3 regions of the Sanguibacter sp. Z1732 genome follow, and region 1 is predicted to be linked to each of the others. Evidence: riboswitches for the same ligand, from Rfam matches in the RefSeq annotation. Region 1 holds a riboswitch; each other region holds the start of a gene.
What was found. A riboswitch is a leader RNA that binds a small molecule or an ion and turns the genes downstream of it on or off. The one in region 1 is predicted to bind cyclic di-AMP.
Positions count from the first base shown of each region.

Region 2: linked by a shared signal. The riboswitch ahead of ACRRRO_RS10760 (C40 family peptidase) and the one ahead of ACRRRO_RS11615 (C40 family peptidase) in region 1 are both predicted to bind cyclic di-AMP.
Region 3: linked by a shared signal. The riboswitch ahead of ACRRRO_RS19375 (C40 family peptidase) and the one ahead of ACRRRO_RS11615 (C40 family peptidase) in region 1 are both predicted to bind cyclic di-AMP.

Region 1 covers NZ_CP194857.1:2,198,912-2,206,226, forward strand. The annotation lists gene serC (phosphoserine transaminase) at 1-1,020, opposite strand, end outside; gene ACRRRO_RS11610 (iron dependent repressor, metal binding and dimerization domain protein) at 1,199-1,894, shown strand; cyclic di-AMP (ydaO/yuaA leader) riboswitch at 2,264-2,433, shown strand; gene ACRRRO_RS11615 (C40 family peptidase) at 2,433-3,278, shown strand; gene ACRRRO_RS11620 (universal stress protein) at 3,506-4,453, shown strand; gene rocD (ornithine--oxo-acid transaminase) at 4,683-5,885, opposite strand; gene ddaH (dimethylargininase) at 5,918-6,799, opposite strand; tRNA gene ACRRRO_RS11635 (tRNA-Arg) at 7,018-7,090, shown strand.
Region 2 covers NZ_CP194857.1:2,013,423-2,020,737, forward strand. The annotation lists partial or broken gene ACRRRO_RS10745 (heavy metal translocating P-type ATPase) at 1-2,059, shown strand, start outside; gene ACRRRO_RS10750 (heparan-alpha-glucosaminide N-acetyltransferase domain-containing protein) at 2,337-3,419, opposite strand; gene ACRRRO_RS10755 (CueP family metal-binding protein) at 3,469-3,885, opposite strand; cyclic di-AMP (ydaO/yuaA leader) riboswitch at 4,189-4,337, shown strand; partial or broken gene ACRRRO_RS10760 (C40 family peptidase) at 4,479-4,994, shown strand; gene ACRRRO_RS10765 (sensor histidine kinase) at 5,308-6,438, opposite strand; gene ACRRRO_RS10770 (winged helix-turn-helix domain-containing protein) at 6,435-7,013, opposite strand.
Region 3 covers NZ_CP194857.1:3,729,030-3,736,344, forward strand. The annotation lists gene ACRRRO_RS19360 (heparan-alpha-glucosaminide N-acetyltransferase domain-containing protein) at 1-992, opposite strand, end outside; gene ACRRRO_RS19365 (CueP family metal-binding protein) at 1,131-1,706, opposite strand; gene ACRRRO_RS19370 (four-helix bundle copper-binding protein) at 1,928-2,329, opposite strand; cyclic di-AMP (ydaO/yuaA leader) riboswitch at 2,558-2,707, shown strand; gene ACRRRO_RS19375 (C40 family peptidase) at 2,708-3,541, shown strand; gene ACRRRO_RS19380 (ATP-binding protein) at 3,653-4,783, opposite strand; gene ACRRRO_RS19385 (response regulator) at 4,780-5,499, opposite strand; gene ACRRRO_RS19390 (ISL3 family transposase) at 5,563-6,891, shown strand; gene ACRRRO_RS19395 (thiamine pyrophosphate-dependent enzyme) at 7,162-7,315, opposite strand, start outside.

The sequences.
Region 1 (7,315 bases):
GCGCCCGAGTTTGCGATAGGGCTCGGTGTCGACGATGCCGTTGTTGCGCAGCACCCTCGCCAGCACCGCGGCATCGATGCTCTCCTCGAAGTCGATCGTGACCACCACCGGCGAGCGGTGTGCCGGGTCGGCCACGAAGGGGGTGGCGAAGTCACGCTCGGTGGTCCACTGGTACAGCAGCTGGGAGGACTGCGCGGTGCGCGCCGCGGCGAAGTCCAGGCCGCCCTGGTCGTTCAACCAGTCGACCTGCTCGGCCAACAGCACCAGGGTGGCGATCGCCGGGGTGTTCACGGTCTGGTCCTGCCGGGAGTTGGCCAGCGCCGCGGGAAGGGACAACGACGCCGGCGCCCAGCGCTGACCCAGTTCCTCGACCCGCTCGATCGCGGCCGGGGACAACAGGGCCAGCCACAGGCCGCCGTCGGAGCCCAGGGCCTTCTGTGGGGCGAAGTAGTAGGCGTCGGTCTGGCTCACGTCCACCTCCACCCCACCCGCGGCCGAGGTGCCGTCGACGAGCATCAGGGCACCGTCGTCGTCGACCCTTCTGACCGGGGTGAGGGTGCCGGTGGAGGTCTCGTTGTGGACCCAGCAGTAGGCATCGATCCCCGCAGCGGCCTCGGGGGAGCGGGTGCTGCCGGGTTCGGCGGTGAGGATCTGCGGGTCGGCCAGGAACGGTGCGCCGCTCGCGGCGGCGGCGAACTTGGCGCCGAACTCCCCGGCCCGGACGTGCTGGGAGCGGGTGCGGATCAATCCGAAGGTGGCCGCGTCCCAGAACATCGAGGCGCCACCGTTGCCCAGGGCCACCTCGTACCCCTCGGGGAGGTTGAACAGGGCAGCGAGACCCTCCCGGACGCGGCCGACCAGGGAGCGCACCGGGGGCTGACGGTGGGAGGTGCCCAGCAGCGTGGTGCCCAGGGCGGCCAGCGCCTGGCTCTGCTCCGGCCTGATGCGCGCGGGACCGGAGCCGAACCGGCCGTCCGCGGGACGGATCGAGGCCGGGATGGCGATCGCGGGATCGTTCATGGGCACGATCATCGCAGGTCCGCCGGCCTCGCCAGGAGCGCTGCGGCGCGCGGCCGGCCGGCCCTGGGCGGGAGAGTTGCCGGCAGGGCGCGCAGGAGGTGCGGCGCACCCGGTCCGGAGCCGGACGCCGGGCACTAGGCTGACGGGAGGAATGCGGCGACCACCAAGGGGCAGGCACGTGAGCGACCTGATCGACACCACGGAGATGTATCTCAAGACCGTGTTCGAACTGATCGAGGACGGCGTGGTGCCCCTGCGCGCCCGGATCGCGGAGCGTCTGGGTCACTCCGGGCCCACCGTGTCCCAGACGGTGGCGCGCATGGAACGGGACGGCCTGATGGTGGTCTCCGGTGACCGGCACCTGGAACTGACCGATGAGGGCCTGCGGCGGGCCACCCAGGTGATGCGCAAGCACCGCCTGGCCGAACGGCTGCTGACCGATGTGATCAAACTCGACTGGCCCTACGTGCACGAAGAGGCCTGCCGGTGGGAGCACGTGATGAGCGAGCGGGTGGAGCAGCAGTTGCTCGAACTGCTCGAGCGCCCGCGGGAGGATCCCTACGGCAACACCATCCCCGGCCCCGCCGAGATCGGGCAGCCCGTCGCCGCCGGTGTCGCCGAACTGCCCGGTACGTCCCTGAGCACCGCTATCACCGCCGATCCGGCCCACTACACGCTGGTGCGGATCGGGGAGCCGCTGCAGGTGGATGTGGAGCTGCTGACCGAGTTCGAGCGCGTCGGGTTGGTGCCCGGGGTGGGCTTCCGCGCCCAGACCGACGGCGCAGCGGTAGACCTGACCGTGAACGGACAGAGTCTGGAGCTCACCGAGGACACCGTGGGGCACCTGTTCGTCAGCGCCGCCGAGCCGGGGTGATCCGGTGCCCGTAGCGGGTGTCCGTGTGACGCCCGCGTGCGTTCGGGACGGGGCGCCGGAGGGCCCGCCGGCAGGTGCTCGGTGCCGTGGATCTAGCACAGCCGCAGCCCGCGCGCTCGCTGGGCGGGTCACGAGAGCGGCGTCCTGCATGTGGCGCAGTCCACATTGTGGCGATGACACAGCGTCTCGTCGATCGCGCCGTTGCCTCGGAATTCCACCATTTTCTGGGACGTAGGCGCCAGGGGCAGATCCTGTGAACCATTTCACAGAACCAATTGTGACCGGAATGTGACTTTTGCCGGGTGCGTCGGGTAACGTCAGCCGTGCTCGTCGTCCCCTCCATCGATGAGTACCCGCAGGCGGCGCCGAACCCTGTCACCGCCAGCAGGTCCCGACAGACGCAATTGACAGGGACGGGGGACCCAACCTTTGGTGCGCGAGCACCTAGGGGTGAAGTCCCACCTGGTTCGCCAGGTAAGACCGGGTGAATCTCCAACCCGAACCCGACAGCTCACCCCGTAGGCGCGTGGAGAAGATTTTGACTCAACGCACAACCGGAGCCCGCCACCGCGCAGCGTGCCGGCCCTCCACCCCCCTGACCGCTTTCGGCACCACAGTGGCCGGCACCACCGGTCGTCGTGCACTGGCCGTAGTTGCTTCCTCCGGACTGGCGCTGACCATGGGCGCCTCCACCGCGGCCGCTGCCCCCCAGGTGTCCAACTCCGCTTCCGGCCTCGGTTCGCTGGCCAACGTGGTGCTCGATGGTGACCGCGACTCCGTCAGCACCTCGCCGACCATCTCGGTCGACGCCGACACCGACTGGTCCTTCACCGCGGCCGTGGTGAGTTCCGAGGCCCCGCCACCACCTCCGCCCCCACCGCCCCCGCCGGCGGCGACCACGCAGCGGCCCACCGCGGCCACCGCCCCGGCGGCCCGCACCGGCAACCGCACCGCCGCTCCGGCTCAGGAGGAGACGCAGCAGGCGGAGGAGCAGCAGGCCGAGGAGCCCGCGAGCGAATCCACGCAGAGCGCCGCACCCGCGTCCGGTTCCGGCTCTGCCGTGGTGAACCTGGCCCGCCGGTACACGGGCACCCCGTACGTGTACGGCGGTAGCACTCCGGCCGGGTTCGACTGCTCCGGCTTCACCGCCTACGTGTACGCCCAGTTCGGTGTCTCCCTGCCCCGGTCGTCCTCGGCCCAGCGCAACGCCGGCCGTGTGGTCTCGGCTTCTGAGGCGCGGCCCGGCGACCTGGTCTGGTGGCCCGGACACGTGGGCATCTACACCGGCAACGGCCAGCACATCGCGGCTCGCAACCCCAGTTCACCCCTGCACGAGGGCCCGATCTGGAACTCGAGCCCCACGTTCATCCGTGTGATGGGCTGACCGGCACACGCACCACTCACAACGGCTCGTCCCGCATCGGGGCGGGCCGTTGTGCTGTGCGCACCGGTGCGTCGTGTACCTGCGTGCCCGTGCGGAGAGGTGCTGGCACAGGCACCGATGAACAGCTCCGATGAGACAGCTATAAGATTTTCCGGCGACATGCCCCGCAACCGTCAGGCTTGTAGCACAATGGTCAAGATCAGCCCAAAAAACGGGGGTAGACCGGTATGGAACGCGAACCCACGATCCTCGTCGGAGTCGACGGATCAGCCGCCAGCCTGAACGCACTGGACTGGGCGTTGGCCCACGCCGGAAAGTCGGGTTGGAACCTGCACCTGGTGTGTGCCTACGCGCTGCCCACCTTCGCCGCCGGAACCATCGACGGCGGGTATGCCACCCTGGACGACACCGCCATCCGCGACGGCGCGCAAGCGGTCCTGGACGAGGCCCTCACCCGCTGTGAGGGCGTGGGTGTGCAGGTGACCAGCGCCCTGGAGACCGGCGACGCGGCCGGAGTGTTGGTGGACCTGTCCGCCCAGGTGCGCCTCGCCGTCGTCGGCACCCGGGGCCGGTCCGGATTCGCCGAACGGATCCTGGGCACCGTCTCCTCGGCGCTACCGGCCCACTCCCACTGCCCCACCGTGGTGGTGCCGCACCGGGAGGGCGAGGACGACGAGGACGCCGGTCTGCCGTTGCCGGTGCGCCGGATCGTGGTGGGCGTGGACGGGTCGGACTCGGCCAAACTCGCCCTGAACGTGGCCATCGACGAGGCCGAACGGTGGGAGGCGGAACTGACCGCCGTGGTCGGTGTGCCGATGGGCGCCGGCGCCGGCCTGCTGGGCTGGCTGCCCTCCGGGGTGGACCGGGAGACCCTGCTGGCCGACGTCAAGACCGGCCTGGACGTCACGGTGGACCGGGCCAGTCAGGGTCGTTCGGTGCAGGTGCGCCGGCACGCCCTGGATGGCACCGGAGCGGCGCTGCTGTCGGAGTTCTCCACCGCGGTGGACCTGGTGGTGGTCGGCTCGCGCGGCCGCGGCGGCTTCACCGGGATGCTGCTGGGCTCCACGTCCCAGACCGTGCTGCATCACTCCCGTTGCCCGGTCATGGTGGTGCCCACCAGCAGCACCGACGATCCCGAGGACCACGCCTTCAACTGGAAGCGGCGCCGGCACTAAGCCGCCAGCCCGCCACCCCACGGCGCCCACCCGGCCCCCGCGGCACCCCCACCCCCACCCCACCCCCAACCCGTCCCTGCGGCGGCGAGGGCGAGCGTGAGCGTCGAGGGCGAGCCTTGGGGGACTCGCCTTCGGCTGGGAGGCTCGCCCTCGGCGGCGGCGGCTATGGCGGCGGCGGAGGCGGGGTGGCGACGGCGGTGGCGTTGGGGTGGCGACGGCGGCGGGGGGGCTACCGGGCGCTGCGCAGCACCCGGCCCAGGGTGTCCATGAGGCGGTCCAGGTCCGACTCGGTCACCGTCAGCGGCGGGGCGAAGCGGATGGTGTTGTCGTGGGTCTCCTTGGCCAGGATGCCCTCGGCGGCCAGCCGCTCACTGACCTCACGCCCGGACAGAGACACCACGTCCAGGCCCATCCACAAGCCGATCACCCGGGCGTCGGTGGCCAGCCCGTCGGCAACCAGATCCTTGGCCGGGCCCTCCAGCCTCGGACCGAGGTCGCGCGCCCGGGCCTGGAACTCACCCGTGGCCAGCAGTTCCGTCACCGCGATCCCCACCGCACACGCCAACGGGTTGCCGCCGAAGGTGGACCCGTGCGTACCGGCGGTCATCACACCGAGCACATCGGCCCGGCCCACCACCGCAGAGACCGGCACGATTCCACCACCGAGGGCCTTGCCCAGCGTGGTCAGGTCCGCGCGCACGCCGAACAGCTCCTGGGTGAGGGTGGCCCCGGTGCGGCCGAGGCCGGACTGGATCTCATCGAGCACCAGCAGTGTGTTCGTCTCATCGCAAGCCGCGCGCACCTGCTCCAGGTAGCCCTCCGGCGGGATCATCACCCCGTTCTCGCCCTGGACCGGCTCCAGCAGCACGGCCACGGTGTCCGGCGTGATCGCCGCGCGCACCGAGGCGGCGTCACCGTAGGGCACGACGACGAAGCCCGGGGTGTAGGGACCGAATCCTTCCCGGGCAGCCGGGTCGGTGGAGGCGGAGATGATCGTGGTGGTGCGGCCGTGGAAGGCGCCGTCGGCCACGATGATCTCGGCCCGGTCGGCCGGCACGCCCTTGACCTCATACCCCCACTTGCGGGCGGTCTTGATCGCGGTCTCCACCGCCTCGGCGCCGGTGTTCATCGGGAGCAGCATCTCGGTGCCGGTCAACTCCGTGACCGCGCCGGCGAACCGCTCCAGATGCTCATGGCTCACCGCCCTGGAGGTCAGGGTGAGCCGGTCCAACTGGTCCTTGGCGGCCCGGACCAGGTGCGGGTGGCGGTGACCGAAGTTCAGCGCCGAGTACCCGGCCAGGCAGTCCAGGTACTCCCGGCCGCTGGTGTCGGTGACCATCGCGCCCTCGGCGGTGGCCAGCTCCACCTCCAGCGGGTGATAGTTCGGCGCCAGCGGTCCGGGTGCGTTCGTGGTGTGGGGGTTGTTCGTCATCGTGCGACCTCCTCGTCGGTGACTCGCGGGAATCACTGGGCTGCGCCGTCGTCGGCCTCACCCGGGCGCAGGGCGCCCAGGGCGGGTAGTGCGCTCGCGGCTGCGTCGTCGTCGGCCTTGGTTGAACTCCGCAGGATCAGGGTGCAGCACTTGGCGCCGCCACCGCCCTTGAGCAGTTCGGAGGTGTCCACCGCGATCGGCTCCAATCCGCGCTCGCGGGCCTGCGCGGCCAGGTTTGTCGCTCCCGGTGCGTGCACCACGTGGGTACCGTCGCTGACGGCGTTCAGGCCCAGGGCCTGGGCGTCGGCGTCGCCGGCCACGATCGCCTCGGGGAACATGCGCTGCAGCACCCGCTGGGAGCCGGGGGAGAAGGCGGGCGGGTAGTAGGCGATCAGGTCATCGCGCAGGATGGTCAGTGCGGTGTCGAGGTGGTAAAAGCGCGGGTCCACCAGTTGCAGCGAGATCACCGGGCGGCCGAAGACCTCCTGGGCTTCGGAGTGCGCGGCGGCGGAGGTGCGAAAACCGGTCCCGGCCAGGATGTACCCGTTGGTGCACAGCAGGTCCCCCTCGCCCTCGTTGGTCTCGGCGGCCTCGACGGGAGTGAACCCGGCCCGGCCCAACCAGTCCAGGTACGCCGGGGCTTCGCCGGCGCGCTCGTTGTGCCGGAACCTGGCGGAGTAGGCGATGCCGCCGATCACGGTGGCACCGTTGGCGGCGTAGACCATGTCCGGGTACTGCGGCAGCGGGTCGATCACGTCGACGGTGTGCCCCAGGTCCGCATAGGTGCGGCGCAGCGTGTCCCACTGGCTCATCGCGCGGTCGACGTCGGTGGAGACCTTGGCGTTCATCCAGGGGTTGATCTCGTAGGAGACCGTGAAGTGCGTGGGTGGGCACATCAGATAGTGAGCGGGCATCGATGCTCCTTCGGTTCGTGGTCCAAGCCCTGGCCTGGTGGGCCCGGTGCCGGATCGCGGGTGCGGCCCCTGGGTGGTGGGCCACACATGTGATTGTCACAGAAACCCGCGCGTTGTGTGGGGGTGGCTGGATTACCGGCGGGGCTGGTGTGTGCCCTACGATCGGTGCGCGAGAAGTGTGGGCCCGGGTTCGCTCCGGCCCGGTGCTGCTCGCCCCCGCCCCCGTAGCTCAGGGGATAGAGCAACCGCCTCCTAAGCGGTAGGTCGCGCGTTCGAATCGCGCCGGGGGCGCTGGAGTTGGGCGCCGGTGCGGGGCACTGGCGGTGGGGCGCGCTCAGCGCCGGCGCGCCGGTCAGCACTAGCCCTTGGGCGATGCGCATCGTCTCGTTGAACGCCAGGGGCGGAACCCGCTTTCCCGAGTTGACGCCGTGGATCAAGTCGTGTGCGGCTGATCTCCTCTGCCTGCAGGAGGTGACCCGCACCCCGGGCGTGCAGGCTGGACGTGTGACCGGGGCC
Region 2 (7,315 bases), 190 kb from region 1:
GGTCATGGCGACCACGTGGCCATGTTCCGTCGCCTGTTCTGGGTCATGCTGGCCCTGGCGGTGCCCACGGTGCTGCTCAACGGGATGTTCGCCGACCTGCTCGGCTACGCGCTGCCCGACCTGCCGGGTGTGGAGGCGGTCTCCCCGGTGCTGGGTACCGTGATCTACCTGTGGGGCGGGCGCCCCTTCCTCACTGGCGCGATCGGTGAGCTGCGCACCCGCAGACCGGGGATGATGCTGCTCATCGGGATGGCGATCACCGTCGCCTTCGTCGCGTCCCTGGGGGCCAGCCTGGGGCTGTTCACCCACGAACTGGACTTCTGGTGGGAGTTGGCGCTGCTCGTCGTCATCATGCTGCTCGGACACTGGCTGGAGATGCGCTCCCTGGCGCAGACGTCCTCCGCCCTCGACTCCCTGGCCGCGCTGCTGCCCGACGAGGCCGAACGGGTGGAAGGGGACTAGGTCATCACGGTCTCCCCCGCCGAGTTGCGACTCGGTGACGTGGTAGTCGTCCGCCCGGGCGGACGAGTGCCGGCCGATGGTGAGGTCGTGGACGGCGGCGCGGACGTCGATGAGTCGATGATCACCGGTGAGTCGCGGCCGCTGCTGCGCACCGTGGGAGACCACGTCGTGGCTGGCACCGTCGCGACCGACAACGCCTTACGGGTTCGAGTGTCGGCCGTGGGGGAGGACACCGCCCTTGCCGGCATCCAGCGGCTCGTGGCCGAGGCGCAAGCCTCCACCAGCCGCGCCCAGCTCCTCGCGGACAAGGCCGCCGGGTGGCTGTTCTGGTACGCGCTCATCGCCGCCGCAATCACCGCCGTGGTGTGGATGTCCCTCGGGGTTCCGGACAGCGCACTGGTCCGGGCGATCACCGTCCTGGTCATCGCCTGCCCCCACGCTCTGGGCCTGGCGATCCCACTCGTCGTGTCCATCTCCACCGAACGCGCTGCCCGCGGCGGCGTCCTGGTCAAGGACCGCGGCGCCCTGGAGCGGATGCGCGTGGTCGACACCGTGCTCTTCGACAAGACCGGCACCCTGACCAAGGGCGAGCCGGCCCTCACCGACGTCACGAGCACCGGAGCGTATGAGGTGGAGGAACTGCTGCGCCTGGCGGCGGCCGCCGAGGCCGAGAGTGAGCACCCGCTTGCCCGCGCAGTTCTCGCCGCGGTCCGAGACCGCGGGCTGCAGGTTCCGTCGGCCGCCAACTTCAGGGCGGCGACGGCCGTGGGGGTACGCGCCACCGTCGAGGGCCGCGAGGTCCAGGTCGGCGGGCCTGCGCTGCTCTCCCAGTACGGCGCCGAGCCGCTGGCCGCGACAGCGTCCTGGGCACAGTCCGGTGCCACCGTCCTGCACGTTCTCGTCGACGGCCAGGTGGCCGGTGCCCTCGCCCTGGCCGATGAGGTCCGCGAGGAGTCACGGCAGGCGATCGATGCCCTGCACCAGTTGGGCATCCGGGTCGTCATGATCACCGGTGACGCCGAGCCGGTGGCCCGGGCTGTGGGCGCCGAACTGGGCGTCGACCAGGTCTTCGCCCAGGTGCGCCCGGAGGACAAAGAGCGAGAAGGTCGCCCAGCTGCAGCAGGAGGGCCGTATCGTCGCCATGGTCGGGGACGGCGTCAACGACGCCCCGGCGCTGGCTCAGGCAGACGTCGGGATCGCGATCGGAGCGGGCACCGACGTGGCGATCGCCTCCGCCGGCGTCATCCTGGCGTCTGACGACCCCCGGTCGGTGCTGTCGGTCATCCAGCTCTCCCGTGCCGGGTACCGGAAGATGAAGCAGAACCTGTGGTGGGCTGCCGGCTACAACATCGCGGCCGTGCCCCTGGCCGCAGGTGTGCTGGCCCCGGTCGGGTTCGTCCTACCCATGTCGGTCGGCGCGCTCCTCATGTCCCTGTCGACCATTGTCGTGGCGCTCAACGCCCAACTGTTGCGCCGCCTGGACCTCAGCCCCGAGACCAGCACCGCCGCGGCGCACGGCGCACCTCGGGTTCCTTCCGCCGACGGCTCACGGGCTACTGGGGATCGCGAGGACGTGGTTGGGGCGCATCGTCACTGACGCGGCCAGGGTGTGCCATGCACCGGGCGATCCTGCTGCCCTACGGCCTGCCGACGGGGGTGGAAACCTGCGCTGTAGTCCTACTGGCTGGTGATCCACGTATCCGCGTCAGCGCCGGCCACTGGTTGGTGAGGTGATCTCGCTTGGCCTGGGCGCCGAAGAGCCGCAGGCGACGTCCCGGCCCACCTGCTGGTCCGTGCTGCTGGACGACTTCCCCGCCGGGGCGACCCTGCAGCGGTTGTCCTATCGGCTCAACGCCGTCGGCCTGGTGGCGAGTTCATCGCCGCCGGCGCAGCCGCACCCGCAACAATGCCTCCAGCGGCCCGCGGGAGAAGAAGTGCCGCCAGCCCACCGCTGCGCCTATCAGCACCAGGGCCATCACCGCCGTGGTGACCAGACCCGCCGGCGCGGTCCCCGGGCCGGGACGCACTACCTCCGCGATGCCGAACAGGTGCACCACATACACGGTCAGCGCCAACTGACCCGTGGCCACCAGCGGCCAACCGAAGCGGCCCAGGTACGGCAAAACCAGAAGTGTCAGGCCCAGCACCGCCACGGCCGAGGCACTGCCCCGGATCAGCCACAACGGCATCTGCGAATGTGCGGCCGCCGAAAGGAACCAGTCCACACCGGGCTCCCCATCCGGCCGCCCCAGGAACGCTTCCAACGCCCGGGAGCCGAGTTCGGCAAGCAGGGTCAGCACCACTCCGGCCACAGTCAGCCGTATCTGGACGCACCGGTCTTGCAGGCGCAACCTGCCCAGCCACATCCCGAACAGGAACGGCCCGAGCCAGGTGATCACCGGGTACGGCCCGGTCAGGAATGTCGAGGCCACGATCTGCCCGGGCGCATCCAGTAGCGTGGCGGGCTCCCGGTCGAAGACCTCACCGGTTCTGAGTTGGACACCCAGCCACACCAGTGGTCCAGCGGCAGTTGCCGCGATCGAGGCGGTCAGCAGCAGCCATGAGGGGGCCCGCACCACCACCAGTCCCACGAGAAACAGCACCGCATAGGTGGTCAAGATCACCTTGGCGCCATGACCCGCCAACTGAGTGCTCAGCCCGATCAGGCTCAGCAGAACCGTCCGCCACAACACCTGCCCCCAGGGTGGCGCGGCACCGTCGCGGGCCCGGCGGGTCAGGAACGAGTACCCGATCCCGGCCAGCAGCACGAACAACAATGAAGCCCGCCCGTGCGGCAGCCGCATGACCAGCCCGGCGATGCCATCGTCATAGAGCGGACCGACGTTGACCGCGAGCATGCCCAGGATGGCCAGCGCCCGCGCCGCGTCCAGTCCGATGACGCGGCTATGGGGTGCGGCGGCTTGCCCGGCGTCGCTAGCCGCGTGCGCCGCGCTCACCGGTGCGCCGTCCTGCTGCTCCGAGATTGGCACAGGTTGTGACCGCGACCTATATCAGTTGGAGGGTGGTGAGGCAGGTGGCGACCTCGTCGGTGGTGGAGAACTCGGCTGTACCCGTCAGGCCGTCATGGTTGACCTTGATGGTGCCCTGCAGATCGCGTGGCAACCAGAAGCCGGCGAAACCGTTCGCATAGGTCGCCAATTCTTCATCGATGAGCACTTCGGCCAGTTCCTGCTGCCCGTCGGAGAGCACCAGTTCATCGGGCCGGATGGAGGCGATGTAGTCGGTGGGGCGTTCCTTTCCACCGAGCCGGTCCAGGTGGTCGATCATCTCTGCGACCTCCATGCCGGCCAAGTCATGGGTGGCGAGGAACGCGGCTTCACCACCTCCGGCGGTGGGCTCGGAGGCCGGATCCAACGAGGAGCAGCCGGCGCGGATCAGCACCAGCGCCGCCATTCTTTTCATGTTCTTCCACCGTCCTAGTGGGGGTCATCCAGGCAACCACTGCGCCCGAGATTCTCGGCTTTTCGTCTCGAATCAGGTGCCTTCTGCAGCGCAGGCGGCAAGGTCTCGGCCGCCCCGACGCTACGACAGGAGCGGCGGGCGTGCAGTCGCCGAGGCGGGGGATGACGATGAAGGTTTGATGAAGCATTCGGTAATGCCGTGATCTAACCGTGATCTGAGGGTTCGCGGTATGTACTGTCACTCTTGCTCCCGCCGTGCGGGAAGCCCACAAGCGGACGCCGAACCCTGCCACCGCACCGTGGTCACCGATCAACGCCGTGGCAGGGGCGGGGGACCCAGCCGTCGGTGCGCGAGCACCTAGGGGTGAAGTCCCGCCTGGGGAGCCAGGCAGACCGGGTAAGTCTCCAATCCGAACCCGACAACTGACCTCGTAGGCGAACTGGAGAACCGAATTGACTGAACCAACAACCGGCGCCCGACACCGCGCGGCGTGCCGCCCCTCCACCCCACTGACCGTTTTCGCTGACTCAGTCACTGGGACCACCGGCAGACGGGCGCTGGCCGTCTTCGCCTCCTCCGGACTGGTGCTCACAATGGGCGCCTCCAGCGCTGCGGCCGTCCCCCAGGTGTCGAGTTCGAGTTTCGGGGCCGGCGCCCTGGCCAACGTGGTGCTCGACGCCGACGTCGACATCGATAAGGTGGTCACCTCACCAACCGTCACTGTCGATGAGGGCATCGACTGGCACGTCGCCGTCGCTGAGGTCTCCTCCGAAGCTCCACCCCCACCCCCACCCCCACCGCCAGCGCCTGTCATCACTGCGCCGGAGCGCCCCACCCCGCGTGCCGCTCCGGCCTCCCGCACCGGGCAGCGCACCGAGCAGCCGGCTCAACAGCAGGAGCAGCAGACCGAGGATTCCTCCTCCGGCGAATCAAGCGAGCAGACCGCGAGCACTGCCTCTGCCTCCGGTTCCGCGGTCGTGGACGTCGCCCGCCGCTACGTGGGCACCCCGTATGTGTGGGGCGGCTCTACCCCGGCGGGCTTTGATTGCTCGGGCTTCACCGCCTACGTCTTCGCCCAATTCGGGGTAAGCCTGCCTCGGACGTCCGGTGCCCAGGCGGGCGCCGGACGCATAGTCTCGGCAGCCGAGGCCCAGCCCGGCGATCTGGTGCGTGGCCCGGTCATGTGGGTATCTACACCGGCAACGGCGACAACATCGCCGCCCGAAACCCCGGTACCGCCCTGTACGAGGGCCCGATCTTCCATAGCAACCCCACGTTCATCCGCGTGCTCTGACCGCATATCTCAGTTGCGGCATCGGCCCGTCCGGCCCAGGGCGGGCCGATGCTCGTGCTGTGGCTGCGGATGAGGGCGCACCCTTTCCAGCGCGGCCACTGCCGAAGACGTGTGCGGTGGAGTCGGTCTCAGGCCTGCGAAGGCTGCCGACCCAAGGGCAGTTCGATGGTGAAGACGGCGCCGTGGCCAAGCCCGGTGCTGGCCGCTTCCATGCTGCCACCGTGGGCCTGGACGATGGAGCGGCTGATGGCAAGCCCGATTCCTGACCCTCCGTGCGCGCGGTCACGAGCCGCATCGGCACGGTAGAAGCGCTCGAACAGGTGGGGCAGGTGCTCGGCGGCTATCCCACCGCCGTTGTCCTGGACCCACAACCGCAGTCGCGATCCACTCCGGTTGGCACCCAATTGGACGTGACCTCCCGTTGGGGTGTGCCGCACGGCGTTGTCCAGCAGGTTGGTCAGGACCTGCCCGAGCCGGTCAGGGTCCGCGGTGATGACCGTCTGGCGTTCCGACTCCGTGGCCTCGATCGTCAGGTCAATGCCCTTGTCCGCGGACTTGACGCCTGCCTGTGTTGCGGCGTCCTGAAGCAGGTCACGGACCTGCAGCGGCTGCCACCGCATCTCCAAGCGGCCCTCGCTGGCGGTTGTCACGAGCGTTATGTCCTGGGCCAGCCGGGCAAGGCGTGCGACCGGCTCACGCAGCATGCCCATCGTCCGTTCACCGGCGGGCACGACACCGTCGACGATCCCTTCGAGGTAGCCATCCAGGGTCGCCACCGGGGTGCGCAGTTCATGGGCCAGGTCGCCCAGCATGCGGGTTCGGGTCTTTTCGATATGGCCTAGGTCAGTGGCCATGGTGTTGAACGCGGCGGCGAGGTCATCGAACTGCGCGCCCATGTGGACCGCTGGCACATGGACGTTGTAGTCACCGCTTGCGACCTGCACTGCTGCTTGTCGGACCCTTTCCAACGCCCTGGTGATGCGTCGAGTGACGAAGATGCTCACGAGCACCGACGACAGGAGAGCGACGAGGAGCGCCACGGAGAGGGACAGGGTCCATGCCGCGGTGAAGGCTTGCCGTGCGTGAGCCACGACCTCGGAGTCAGCGGGCTCGGCCATGAGCATGTGATCGTGGAAGATCATCGGCCCGATCATCGAAGCGACACCCCACGCTGTCCCGGCGGCCACCAAGAGGACCACGACGATCGCTGCCAGGAGCCGAGCGCCCAGTCCCCACTGTCTTGGCTGCCGCTTGTTCATGACCCGGTCCCCATTCGGTAGCCAACTCCACGTACGGTCCGGATGAACCTCGGCGCGGATGCCTTGTCGCCGAGTTTGCGTCGCAGATGTCCGATATGGACATCGACGAGGTTGTCATCGCCCACCCAATTGGGTCCCCATACCGTCTCGATGAGTTGGCGCCGGGTGAAGACCATGTGCGGGCGCGCCGCCAGTGCTGCGAGTACGTCGAACTCGGTGCGCGTGAGTTGGACAGTTTCGCCGTCGAGGGACACTTCCCGGCCCAGAGCGTCAACGGTCAGTGGCCCGAACGACGCTACTGCGCCATGGTGGCCCGGTGGGTTCTGCCGCGGACGACGCAGCATCGCCCGCACGCGTGCAACGAGTTCACGTGGGCTGAACGGCTTGGTCACGTAGTCATCGGCGCCCACCGAGAGGCCGTTGAGTTTGTCGACCTCCTCCACGCGGGCGGTGAGCATGATGATGTAGCAGTCAGAGAACGTGCGCACGCTCCGGCAGACCTCGATGCCATCGAGACCAGGCAGGCCGAGGTCCAGCACCACCACCCCGGGTCGCCACTGTCGCGCACGCTGCACCGCGTCGTCGCCGTCAGCGCAGGTCTGGACCTCGAAGCCTCGCGCTCAAGATAGTTCGCGACCAATCGCGCCAAGGGGGTTTCGTCATCGACGACCAGAACACGGGGCAGGTTCACGTCCGAATGAGCAAGGGAGGTCATGGCTCCATAGTGAACCAAGAGGACCGTTACGTGCGCTGCCTCCGAACGTGCGCAACCCCAGGACTGTTCGGCGCCCTGACGTGCGAAGCCGGATGTGCGCGCCCATGCCGGGACGGTCAAGACGGTTCCAAGGATGCCAATGGCGCCGACGACGAGGGCGAT
Region 3 (7,315 bases), 1.5 Mb from region 1:
ACCAGTGCCATCACCGCGGTGATGGCCAGACCGTCCTGGGCGGTCTGCGGCCCGGGACGCACCACCTGCGCGATGGCGAACAAGTGGACCACATACACCGTCAGCGCCAACTGCCCCGTGGCCACCAGCGGCCAACCAAAGCGGCCCAGGTAAGGCAGCACCAATAGTGTCAGGGCCAGCACCGCCACGGCCGAGGCGCTGCCCCGGATCAGCCACAACGGCATCTGCGAATGCGCCGCCGCCGAGAGGAACCAGTCCACAGCCGGCTCTCTACCGGGCCGCCCCAGGAACACTTCCAGCACCCGGGAGCCGAGTTCGGCAATCAAGGTCAGCACCACTGCCGCCACAGTCAGCCGTATCTGGACCCACCGGTCGTGCAGCCGCAACCGGCCTAGCCACATCCCGAATAGGAACGGCGCGAGCCAGGTGATCACCGGGTAGGGCCCGGTCAGCAGTGTCGAGGCCACGATCTGCCCCGGCGCGTCCAGCATCGTGGCAGGCTCGCGGTCGAAGACCTCACCGGTTCGCAGTTGGACACCCAGCCACACCAGTGGCCCAGCGGCAACTGCCACGATCGAGGCGGTCAGCAGCAGCCCGGACGGTGCCCGCACCACCACCAGTCCCACGAGGAAGAGCACCGCATAGGTGGTCAGGATGACATCAGAGCCATGACCCGCTAACTGAGTACTCAACCCGATCAGGCTCAGCAGAACCGTCCGCCACAACACCTGCCCCCACGGCAGCGCGCCACCGTCACGGGCTCGCCGGGTCAGCAACGAGTACCCGATCCCGGCCAGCAGCACGAACAACAATGAGGCCCGCCCGTGCGGCAACCGCATGACGAGCCCAGCAATGCCGTCGTCATACAGCGGACCGATGTTGACCGCGACCATGCCCACGATGGCCAGCGCCCGTGCCGCGTCCAGCCCGGTGACCCGGCCATGGGGTGCGCTGGCATCCGGGGAGGCGCCTGCCGTGTGCGCCGCGCTCACCGATGCGCCATCCTGCTGCTCCGCCCTGGCACAGGTTGTGACCGCGCCCATCCAAGTGTCATGTCGACCCGGTGAAGGGACCCTGGGCCGACTAGGTGCGAGGCCCTCTGAGCCCCTCCGCGGCCGGCCCGGGCGTTCCTACGTCAGTTGGAGGGTGGTGAGGCAGGTCGCGCCCTCGTCGGTGGTGGAGAAGTCGGCTGACCCGGTCAGGCCGTCATAGTGAACCTCAATGGTGCCCTGGACATCGCGCGGCAACCAGAAGCCGGCGAAGCCGTTCGCATAGGTCGTCACCTCTTCATCGATGAGCACCTCGCCTGTTGCATCGTCGAGGATCCGCACCTGGAGGTCCTCGTCGGTCAGCTCACCCTGGCATGTGGTCAGGCTGTGGTAGAAGCACTCGTGAGTCTGGTTCACGTAGGGGGCTACGGAGAGGTAGAAACGGTCCTCGGGCATGGGCAGGGTAAGTTCTTGCTGCCCATCGGAGAACATCAGTTCATCGGCTCGGATGGAGGCCATGTAGTCGGTGGGGCGTTCGGGCCCACCGAGTCGATCGAGGTGGTCGATCATCTCCGCGACCTCCATGCCGGCCAGGTCATGGGTGGCGAGGAACTCGGCTTCATCACCCTCGGTGGTTGGCTCGGAGGCCGGATCCGCCGAGGAGCAGCCGGCGAGGATCAGCACCAGCGCCCCGACGATCGCCGCAATTCTTTTCACGTTCTTCCACCTGTCCTATCAGTCCCGGCGCATCTTCTGACCAGCACGGCAGCAGGTCATACTTACCAAGGATTCTTGCCGATCAACTGGGTCATCGTAGGCAACTGCTGCTGCCGAGAGTTTAGGTCTTTCGTCCCGGACCCAGGCGGAGCCTTCCTGCGGCGCCTATTTGAATCGCCCCAGCAGGCCGTTCTGGGCCGGCGCGGGCGCAAGTAGCCCTGTCAACTGATGGTGGCGAGGAGTTCGTTGCAGGCTTCCTCGCAGGCTCGGCACGCCTCTGCGCAGATGCGGCAATGGTCATGGGCCTGTGCGTGACGGGCGCACTCATCGCCGCAGGACTGACAAGCCTGGGCGCAGGCCTGCAACTGAGCACGGATGAGGTTAGCGTCATGACCGGTTTGTCGGGACAGCATGCGGGCCGTGGCATCGCAGATGTCGGCGCAGTCCAGGTTGGTACGTATGCACGTGCGCAACTCGGCAACCATTTCCTCGCTCAGACAAGCGTCTGCGCAGGCGGTACACGCCTGGGAACAGGCCACGAGGGCATCGATCGTTCGGGCCAGTAGATCCCGGTCCAGAGTGATCTGGGCAGGGTGGGTATCCATCATCTCTGCGGTTCTCATTGTCGCTCCCGTTTCGATAACCATCACAGCATTGGCTCTCGACGTTACGACAGCAGCGGCAGGCATGCAGCCGGCGAGGCGGGGTGTGACGATGAAGGTTTGATGAAGTATTCCGGTAATCCCGTGATCAAACCGTGATCTGAGGATTTGCGGTATGTACTGTCACTCTTGCTCCCGCCGTGCGGGAAGCCCACAAGCGGACGCCGAACCCTGCCACCGCACCGTGGTCACCGATCAACGCCGTGGCAGGGGCGGGGGACCCAACCGTCGGTGCGCGAGCACCTAGGGGTGAAGTCCCGCCTGGGAAGCCAGGTGAGACCGGGTGAATCTCCAACCCGAACCCGACAACTGACCTCGTAGGCGAACTGGAGAACCGAATTGACTGAACCAACAACCGGCGCCCGACACCGCGCGGCCTGCCGCCCCTCCACCCCACTGACCGTTCTTGGTCACGCAGTCACTGGGACCACCGGCAGACGGGCGCTGGCCGTCTTTGCCTCCTCCGGCTTGGCGCTCACCATGGGCGCCTCCAGCGCTGTAGCCCTCCCCCAGGTGTCGAGTTCGAGTTCCGGCGTTGGCTCCCTGGCCAACGTGGTGCTCGACGCCGACCTCGACAAGGTGACCACCTCACCGACCGTCTCGGTCGATGCAGACATCGCCTGGGACTTCGCCGCCGCCGAGGTCTCCTCCGAAGCCCCGCCCCCTCCCCCGCCGCCAGAGCCGGTCATCACCGCGCCGCAGCGCCCCACCCAGGACGCCGCCCCGGCCTCCCGCACCGGGCAGCGCACCGAGCAGCCGGCTCAACAGCCGGAGCAGCAGGCCGAGGAGCAGGCCGGGGAAGGCTCGGGCGGGTCCAGCGAGCAGGTCGCAAGCACCTCTTCCGGTTCTGCGGTCGTGGACGTCGCCCGCCGCTATGTAGGCACCCCGTATGTGTGGGGCGGCTCCACCCCGGCGGGCTTTGATTGCTCGGGCTTCACCGCCTACGTCTTCGCCCAATTCGGGGTAAGCCTGCCTCGGACATCCGGTGCCCAGGCGGGCGCCGGACGCATCGTCTCGGCAGCCGAAGCCCAGCCCGGCGATCTGGTGGCGTGGCCCGGTCACGTGGGCATCTACACCGGCAATGGCAACAACATCGCCGCCCGAAACCCCGGCACCGCGCTGTACGAGGGACCCATCTTCCATAACAACCCCACGTTCATCCGCGTGCTCTGACCGCAGATCTCAGCACTCTGCATCGGCCCGCCCTGCCCCAGGGGCGGGCCGATGCTCGTGCTGTGGGTGCCGACGAGGACGCATCCCTTGAGGTGCCCATTGGAGTTGATATCAAGCCTGTGAATGCTGACGACTTAACGGCAGTTCGATAGTGAACACCGCGCCGTGGCCAAGCCCCGCGCTGTCCGCTCTCACACTGCCCGCATGGGCCTGGGCGATGGAGTGGCTGATGGCAAGGCCGATCCCCGACCCTCCGTGCGCGCGGTCACGAGCAGCATCGGCACGGTAGAAGCGCTCGAACAGGTGGGGCAGATGCTCGGCGGCTATTCCGCTGCCATTGTCCTGCACCCACAAACGCAGGCGCGATCCAATCCGGTCGGCGCCCAACTGGACCTGACCTCCCTTGGGGGTGTGCCGCACGGCGTTGTCCAGCAAATTTGTCAAGACCTGCCCGAGCCGGTCAGGGTCGGCGGTGATGACCGCCTGGCGTTCTGACCTTGTGGCCACGATCGCCAGGTCAATGTCCTTGCTAGTGCACTTCACGCTTGCCTGTGCTGCGGCGTCTTCGAGCAGGTCACCGACCCGCACCAGCTGCCATCGCATTTCTAAGCGTCCCTCGCTAGCGGCAGTCACCAGGGCCATGTCCTGGGCCAGACGGGCAAGTCGTGCCACCTGCTCACGCAGCATGACTATGGTCGGTTCATCAGCCGGCACGACACCGTCCACAATCCCTTCGAGGTAGCCATCCAGCGTCGCCACCGGGGTGCGCAATTCATGAGCCAGGTCGCCCAACATGCGAGTGCGGGTCTGTTCGATCCCACCAAGGTCGGTGGCCATGGTGTTGAACGCGCCGGCGAGGTCATCGAACTGCGCACCCATGCGGACCGCTGGCACATGGACGTTGTAGTCACCGCTGGCGACCTTCGCTGCTGCTTGGCGGAGGCGTTCTAACGCCATGGTGATGCGTCGAGTAAGGAAAATGCTGACCAGCACTGACGTCAGGAGAGCGACGAGGAGCGCCAGGGACAGAGACAGGGTCCATGCCGCGGTGAAGGCTTGCCTTGCGTGCGCCACGACCTCGGAGTCAGCGGGCTCGGCCATGAGCATGTGATCGTGGAAGATCATCGGCCCGATCACCGAGGCCACAGCCCATGCTGTCCCGGCGGCCACCAACAGGACCGCGACGATCGCTGCCAGGAGCCGAGCACCCAGCCCCCACTGTTTTCGCGGCCGCTTGTTCATGAACCCGTCCCCATTCGGTAGCCGACCCCCCGCACAGTGCGGACGAACCTCGGCGCGGATGCCTTGTCGCCGAGTTTGCGCCGCAGATGCCCGATGTGAACATCGACAAGGTTGTCATCGCCCACCCAATTGGGCCCCCACACCGTCTCGATGAGTTGGCGCCGGGAAAAGACCATGTCCGGGCGCCCCGCCAGCGCTGCCAGGACGTCGAACTCAGTGCGCGTCAATTGGACACTCTTTCCGTCGAGGAACACTTCCCGCCCCAGAGCGTCAACGGTCAATGGCCCGAACGACGCCACTGCGCCATGGTGGCCCGGTGAGTTCTGCCGCGGACGACGCAGCATCGCCCGCACCCGTGCAACGAGCTCACGCGCGCTGAACGGCTTGGTCACATAATCATCGGCGCCCACCGACAGGCCGATAAGTTTGTCTACCTCCTCCACGCGAGCGGTGAGCATGATGATGTAGCAATCAGAAAACACCCGCACCCTCCGGCACACCTCGATGCCATCGAGACCGGGCAGACCAAGGTCCAGCACCACCACCCCAGGGCGCCACTGTCGCGCACGCTGTACCGCGTCATCACCGTCCCCGCAGGTCTGGACCTCGAAGCCATCGCGCTCCAGATAGTTCGCAACCAATCGCGCCAAGGGGGCTTCGTCATCGACGACCAGAACCCGGGGCAGGTTCACTTCCGAATGAGCAAGTGAAGTCATGACGGCTCTTCAACTTTGAGCGTGGTGTGCCGTTGAGGTAGGGGCTCGTGGCCCTGATCCAACATGGGTGTTGTCAAAGCATCCAGTTGGAGAAGGGACCACGAGCCTGTGTGCCACGATACGCACCGGCGCGATGCTGCGTCGATTCTGTTCAACCTGCCCGGTTACCGGGTGATCACCGCCTCGCGGCGTGCCGATGGGCAGCGGGTGGTGCTGATCGAAACCACTGCCGGCGAGGACGGGTGTCCCTCGTGTGGGGTGATGTCGAACCGGGTGCATTCGCGCCCGGTCCAGCAGGTCAGAGACGTCAGTTGCGGCGGGCAGCCGGTGGTGGTGCGGGTGCGCAAGCGCCGATACCTGTGCGCCGAGCAGGTTTGCCCGCGGGGCACGTTCACCGAGGTCACCGAGGAGTTGCCGGCCCGGGCCAGGGTGACTACGCGCTTGGCTGCGACGGTGGCCGGGGCGCTGCGCACCGAGCCGCGGGCGGTCTTGGGGGTGGCCGGGGAGCATGGGTTGTCGTGGACCACAGTGATGCGCCTGGCCACCCAGACCTTGGATGTAGACGGGCACGCCGATTCGCGCCTGGTGCGCCGGCTGGGGATCGATGAGCACCGCTTCCGCAAGGTGCGCTATGTCCGAGACGCCGACATCGGGGCCACGGTGCGAGTAGAGCCGTGGTCGGTCGTATTCACCGACCTGGACACCGGCGCGATCCTCGACGTCGTCGACGGACCCCGGGCGGCCGCAGTCAAGTCCTGGTTGCGGGCCCGGCCGCGGTGGTGGCGCAAACGCGTGGAGACAGTCGCCATCGACATGTCCAGTGAGTTCCGCTCCGCCGTTCGCGAGGTGTTGCCGAAAGCGAAGATCAGTGTCGATCACTGGCACGTGATCCGCCTGGCCAACCAGATGCTCACCGACGTGCGCCGACGCCGGGCCTGGGAGGTTCATGGCCGGCGGGGCCGGTTGATCGACCCGCCCTGGCGGTATCGCAAGTTGCTCACCTGCGCCGGGGACCGACTCTCGGTGCGCCAGCGAGAACGTCTCCAGGAGATCCTGGAGGCCGACATCGAACTGGCCGTGGCCTGGGGCATCAAGGAACACGTGCGCCAGTTGATGGCCACCCGCGACACCGCAGCGTTCCAACGGGCCTGGTCGGAGTTGGAGAAGGCGGTGCGGGCCACCCGCCTGCCCGAGCCGCGCCGGCTGTTCAAGACGTTGTCTGCGTGGCGCCGGGAGTTGCTCACCTTCTGCCGCACCCGCACCACCAACGCCCGAACCGAGGCGGCGAACCTGACCGCCAAGACCTTCAAACGCATCGGACGCGGGTATCGCAATCATGACAACTACCGCTGCCGCATAATGGCCTACACGACGTCACCAAAGGCGGCGTGAAACACCCCTCACCACGCTGAAAGTGGAAGAGCCGTCATGACTCCATAGTGAACCAAGTAGACCGTCACTAAAAGCGTGAGTGTCCCCACCATCCTCGGGCAGCACCGAGGCGATGACGGCCTGGAAGGCTGGAGTGAACGTCGCCGATGCCAACTGGAGCAGGAAGATGAGGATGTAGATCTGCCAGGCCTCCGCCACAAACGGAAGGGGACACGGCGACCGCGGCCAGGATCAGGTCCGTCCTGCCAGGTTCAGGAGATCAGTGCGGGTTCACGATCGTGTCGTGTGATGGACAGGCCTATCGGCCGTGTCTTGATGGGTTGCGGTTTCGTGCTGTAGTTCGTCGATGAGGACCCTGGTGTTCTCGGAGTAGTCCACGGGCACGGCGAGGAGTTGCACTCCGCCCTGTGTGAATGCGTGCTCC